DNA from 2 places in the Cytobacillus sp. MT66 genome. Region 2 is predicted to be linked to the other one. Evidence: predicted binding sites of a transcription regulator. Region 2 holds the regulator's gene; the other holds the start of a gene.

Region 1 (3,155 bases), on a different contig from region 2:
ATAAAATTAATAACCGCAAAAGCAAACATAAGGATAAGGAACAGCTGAACAGTCGTTTGCCATCCCAATTGTGTTGCAGCCACTGGGGCAGCAAAAGTAGTAATGGCGGTGCCAATATTGCCAACACCATAAATTCCATTGACAAAACCATGCCGTTCTTTTGGAAAATACTTCGGCAGCGACGTTACTCCTACTGAAAAAATAGCACCGCTCAAACCTAGAAACAGTCCGCCAATTAATAAATCCGTGAAAGTATTTGCTATGCTAATATAATAAATTGGGAAGAGTAACAGTAAAAAGCTAATAAAAAACATTCTTCTTGCCCCAAAGCGATTCGTCCAGTAACCAATTGGAATTCTCAGCAGAGATCCAAGTACCACTGGGATGGCAATGATAAAAGTTAACTGATTCGCGCTAAGGGTAATATCCTCCTTAATAAAAGGCATTAACGCTGACAAAATCACCCACACCATGAAACAGGCAATTAGACTAATTGTTTGAAGAGGTAATTGCCATGTCTTTAATTTCACAACAATCTTCTCCTTTCGTTCCCTTTAGTTGTCATTTTCAATGAACATCATTCATTGAGCCATTTTAAAGTGAAATATATTTCTATTTGATTGCATCGTAAGAAATTTTCTATGGTTGAAGATGTGAAGAAATTCACATCTTTTTTCTTTGTCATAAAACCTTCACAGTTCGTTTCGGGGGAAAACAAGCCTGCATATGATAAAATAGAAACATATAAAAGCTCGATAAAAGGTAAAGGTGTGATTTAAATGCCTAATGCAATGAAAGCTACTCAATCGATTCAAATAACTGAGCTGCTTCGGATTAAAGAACGGATGATCAATGCTGAAAAAGGCGACTACCTTTTTCAGGAAGGTGAAGATGCAGACGAATTATATTTAGTCTTATCGGGCAAGGTTCAGATCAGCAAAATTAGTTCTGACGGCAGGGAACTGACTTTAAGAATCGTCGGAGAAAATGATATATGCGGGGAATTAACATTATTCACAAGCAGCCCTAAATACCTTCTCAGTGCCCTTGTCATAGAAGAGGGAGAAATCGCTGTCATAAGAAAAGATGCGATTGAAAAACAAATCTTTCAAAACAGCGCATTGGCCTATGAATTTATGAAATGGATGAGCGACCATTTCCGCAAGACGCAAACAAAGTTTCGAGACCTAATGCTTAACGGAAAAAAAGGCGCCCTCTACTCTACCCTGATTAGAATGACTAACAGCTATGGGGTCAAGAAAGACGACGGGATATTAATTGACCTCCCTCTCACCAACCAGGAGCTTGGAAACTTTTGCGGAACCTCCAGAGAGAGCACCAACCGCCTGCTAAACGAATTAAAACGTAAAAACATCATTTCTATTAAAAAAGGCAAAATTACGGTCCATTGTCTGCAGTATTTAAGAGACGAAATTGGCTGTGAAAATTGCCCAGTTGTGTATTGCAGCATCGAATAGAGACCGATCTCCCGGAAGAAAATAATAAAAAATCCTACCCTCATTAAGCTGGCCAGTAATAGCCGGCTTTTTTATTTTTCTACAAAAATATTTTTGTCTATTTTGTGACATTAAAACTGAATGTGAAGTACTTCACTGTAGGTCAATCAACCCTGTTGCTACAGTGAGACTAAAGCAATGACCATTACATTCGATGAAATTTATTCGAATGGCAAAGGAGAGAATACTGTGAAGAAAAAACATTCGCCTTTATACAATCGCTTTAAATACTTTACTCCTATTGAAAAACAATCCAATAACCATAGTCAAACAACACATGAAAATCGTGATTGGGAACATGCGTACCGAAGCAGATGGCAGCATGATAAGGTTGTCCGCTCCACCCATGGGGTCAACTGCACTGGTTCCTGCAGCTGGAATATTTACGTGAAGGACGGCATTGTCACCTGGGAAGGCCAGCAGCTTGATTATCCATCAACAGGCCCCGATATGCCTGACTTTGAGCCAAGGGGATGCCCGCGAGGTGCGAGCTTTTCATGGTACATTTACAGCCCGCTTCGCGTTAAATACCCATATGTACGCGGGATATTACTTAATATGTGGCGCGAGGCTTTAAAGGTAAATGATAACCCGCTGGAGGCCTGGAAAAGTATTGTGGAAAATCCAGGAAAGGCAAAATCCTACAAACAGGCCCGCGGTAAAGGCGGATTAGTTCGCGCCGATTGGGATGAGGTGCTGAAGCTTGTTTCTGCATCTATTCTTTACACGGTTATTAAATATGGACCTGACCGAAATGTCGGTTTTACACCAATTCCAGCGATGTCAATGCTTAGCTATGCCTCTGGCTCACGCTTTATGTCCTTAATTGGCGGTCCAATGCTCAGCTTCTATGACTGGTATGCTGACCTCCCTCCTGCTTCCCCGCAGATCTGGGGTGATCAGACAGATGTGCCTGAGAGCAGTGACTGGTTTAATTCAGGCTATATCATGACATGGGGTTCCAATGTCCCGCAAACACGGACGCCTGATGCTCACTTTTTGGCAGAGGTTCGCTACAGAGGAACTAAGGTTGTCTCAGTCAGCCCCGACTATGCAGAATCAACTAAATTCTCGGATGACTGGATGAAAGTTCGCCAGGGTGCTGACGGTGCACTTGCGATGGCCATGGGCCACGTTATTTTAAAGGAATTTTATGAAGAAAAGCAGCATGACTACTTTATCAATTATTCAAAACAATATACAGATTTCCCATTTGTGGTCACTTTGAAAAAGGACGGAGATGAATTTATTCCTGACCGCTTCCTCAATGCTAAAGATCTTGGCAAGGCAGTAAATCATGGCGAATTTAAGCCAGTCCTTTATAACGACCTGAACAAAAAATTGGTAATCCCGCATGGAACAATGGGTTCAAGATGGGAAGACAAAGCTAAATGGAATTTAAAGCCATTCGATGAGGAAACAGGTGAAAATATTGATCCTAGACTTTCCTTTAAAGGAATTGAAGACGAGATTGTGTCTGTCAAAATCCCGTATTTCTCTCACGAAGGCAATCGTGTGCTCACCCGAAGTGTTCCTATGAAGAAGGTAGAGCTTGATGGAGAAATTTTTTACACGGCAACTGTTTATGACTTAACACTGGCAAACTATGGAGTTGACCGCGGACTTGGCGGTGAAGCT
Region 2 (3,155 bases):
GTCTTTAGCCATTTGTAAAAACCTCCTCAAAAATAGTAAGAAATTTATCTTCTAAATACATTCATCGCTATTTATTAACAGATAGGATATTAACTTGTAAGCTATTAGCCGACAATAGCAAGAATATCATTTTCACGCAGAATTAAATATTCTTTGCCTTCATACTTCACTTCAGTACCGGCATACTTTGAGAAGATAATACGATCGCCTTGGGCAACTTCAAGTGCAACACGTTCGCCATTATCAAGAACACGGCCAGTTCCTACAGCAACAACTCTGCCTTCTTGAGGCTTTTCCTTTGCAGTATCCGGCAACACAATACCGCTTGCAGTTTTTTCTTCTGTTTCAACAAGCTCGATAATAATTCGATCACCTAGTGGCTTTAACAAGTGAAACTACCTCCTCAATAAAATATGTAAATTTTATTTATTAGCACTCTCCTCTGATGAGTGCTAACACAATTATTATATTAATGAATTTCAAATCTATTTGCAAGAGAGAAGCTTTATTTTTTGCAAAAAAAATCATCATCATATAAGTTCTGATCACTGAACCTTAGCACCTCAAATAGTTTATCCTTATTCCTGCTGTTAAAAACACCTACAATTTGAAAAAAGCTCCTCTTTATTAGTAAAATGGAAAGGTATCATTATGAATCAGCAAATTTAAGGAGACAATAGATTGAAAAAGGAATATTGGTTCATTCTTATTGCTTATATTGTCATGCAATTCTCAAGCATTGCCGGTGTGCCCCTTGTTGTATTCGCGGCTTCTTTGTTTGGGAAGCCCCCCGAGGACATAGAGATATTTGCTGTAGCAGCCTGGATTATGATCAGCTTTACAATCACGCTTATCATCACCCTTGCGCTTTTGCGAAAAGAAATGAAAAATAATCCGATGAGGAGTGCATCCTCACCAATTACTGCTGCTGCATGGGCGATTGGCGGTGTCTTTCTCGCCTTATTTGCCCAGTCATTTGCCGCAAATATCGAAAGACTTATCGGAATAGAAATGGGCTCAGAAAATACGCAAAGCATTATGCGTCTGATAGAAGCTTTTCCATTTGTCATCCTGATAAGTTCCATTATTGGGCCAATTCTTGAGGAAATCGTTTTTCGAAAAATTATCTTTGGCGCCCTGCATCAGAGGCTTAATTTTATTTTATCGGCACTAATAAGTTCAGTTATTTTTGCATTGGCACATGCAGAGCCTGAACACGTCCTGTTATATTCAGCCATGGGCTTTACCTTTGCCTTTCTATATGTAAGAACAAAGCGGATTATCGTTCCGATCTTTGCCCATGTTTCGATGAATACCTTAGTCGCAATCCTGCAGCTTAATCAGGAAAGTATTGAAAATTGGCTGCAGCAAATGGAAAAAATGCAAGCCATTATTGGAGGTTTATTATGAGGGGGTCCTTGTTTTCTGGGATCGTTTACATTATTCTCGGAATTCTTTTCACATCCATTGCCATAGAAAATGTTCAAAGGGAACAAACATGGGGGATTTTCACTTACTTCCTCATTCTTATTGCAACCTTCGATTTAGGAAGCGGTCTGAGGATGATTGCTTTTCATTTTAAATTTAAGAAAGCACAGAACAAAAAATGAGCCACTTCAATTTTGGCTCATTTTTTTAATCCTCTTCCGTATCAATCGGATAATTCTTCAAGAAGTAGATGAGCGATTGCAGCTCTACAGCTAAGTCAATATGGTGAATTCTGATGGTTGAAGGAAGGTTTAATCTTGCTGGAGTAAAGTTCAAGATCCCTTTCACATCACTATGAACAAGCCGATCGGCAATGGCCTGCGCTGCAGGGGCCGGAACAGTCAAAATGGCGACCCGGATCTGCTGCTCTCTGAGAACTTTTTCGAGATTGTCCATATGAAAAACAGGAACCTCTCCAATCTTTGTGCCAATTTTGCCTGCATCCACATCAAAGGCTACTTCAATTTTCGTATTGTTATTTTTGAGAAAATTATAGTTGAGGAACGCGGTTCCTAAATTCCCTACCCCAATAAGGGCAACTTTTGTGAGCTCATCCTGATCCAGGGTTTTCCGAAAAAAGTTCAATAAATAATTGACATTATATCCATAGCCCTTTTTCCCTAAAGCCCCAAAATAGGAAAAGTCCCTTCGAATAGTTGCAGAATCCACTTTAACAGCTTCGCTTAACTCCGCAGATGAAACCCTTTGTTTGCCCGAGGAGTGTAAATTCTTTATAAATCTGTAGTATAAAGGGAGCCGTTTTGCAGTTGCCTGCGGTATTTTCATTGATTCATTCGGCATTGATGTCCCTCCCTTTCTTAAATAATAAAATGTTAAATGGATTCTCTTTTGAAATCTCCGTTTTTTCCGCCTGTTTTTTCTACTAAATAAGTTTCCCCTATTACCATTCCTTTATCGATAGCTTTGCACATATCATAGACTGTTAATGCGCAGACAGATGCAGCCGTTAGCGCTTCCATTTCAACACCGGTATTGCCCTTGGTTTTTACAGATGCATCGATTAATAATATGTACTGTTCTTTTTCCTCTTTCCATGCAAAGGATATATCCACTCCGGTTAAAGAAATTGGATGGCACATCGGGACAATATCCCATGTTTTTTTGGCTGCCATGATTCCAGCTACCTGTGCAACGGCCAGGACATCGCCTTTTTTCATTTTATTAGCAGTTATTTTTTCATATATTTCATTGCTAACTGTAATGCTTGATCGTGCAATTGCTGTCCGGGCTGTCTCAGGCTTATCGCTTACATCTACCATTTTCGCCCTGCCCTCTTGATTAAAATGAGTGAAATCTGCCATTTTAAATAAACACCTCACATTCAAATCATACACTATTTTTTTTAAGCTGTGTATTTCTTGTGGTAATTTTCACAATTTTCCGCACCCAGTTTTCAAGATACGAATGTCTTTAACTATGCTTCCTTTGTTGCCCGCCTAATTCGAATAGGTTACACTATTTCTAGAGTATAGAGGTGAAAGAAATGATTCTACTGCAGGTTAATCAGCTAGAAAAAAACTTTGGTGCTGATACCATTTTATCGAATATAAAGCTTGAAGTACAAACTAGAGACCGGATTGCCTTAGTCGGGCGAAATGGGGCTGGCAAATCCACGCTGCTAAAAATAATTGCCGGTCAAATGTCCT

What was found. Region 2 encodes Rex, which represses fermentation and respiration genes when NADH is low (regulators of the CRP and FNR family bind a similar motif). Its sites were predicted from a motif close to TTGTGAAATATTTCACAA; they were not measured.
Region 1: a site for Rex is predicted at 1,599-1,616, ahead of AC1Q59_RS05285 (nitrate reductase subunit alpha). Genes of this name have one in related genera too.

The regions. Positions count from the first base shown of each region.
Region 1 covers NZ_JBXAFB010000002.1:396,657-399,811, reverse strand. The annotation lists gene AC1Q59_RS05295 (nitrate/nitrite transporter) at 1-530, opposite strand, end outside; gene AC1Q59_RS05290 (Crp/Fnr family transcriptional regulator) at 780-1,478, shown strand; gene AC1Q59_RS05285 (nitrate reductase subunit alpha) at 1,707-3,155, shown strand, end outside.
Region 2 covers NZ_JBXAFB010000030.1:5,146-8,300, reverse strand. The annotation lists gene groL (chaperonin GroEL) at 1-12, opposite strand, end outside; gene groES (co-chaperone GroES) at 105-389, opposite strand; gene AC1Q59_RS24320 (CPBP family intramembrane glutamic endopeptidase) at 682-1,410, shown strand; gene AC1Q59_RS24315 (DUF4305 domain-containing protein) at 1,407-1,610, shown strand; gene AC1Q59_RS24310 (redox-sensing transcriptional repressor Rex) at 1,636-2,289, opposite strand; gene moaC (cyclic pyranopterin monophosphate synthase MoaC) at 2,322-2,810, opposite strand; gene AC1Q59_RS24300 (ABC-F family ATP-binding cassette domain-containing protein) at 2,993-3,155, shown strand, end outside.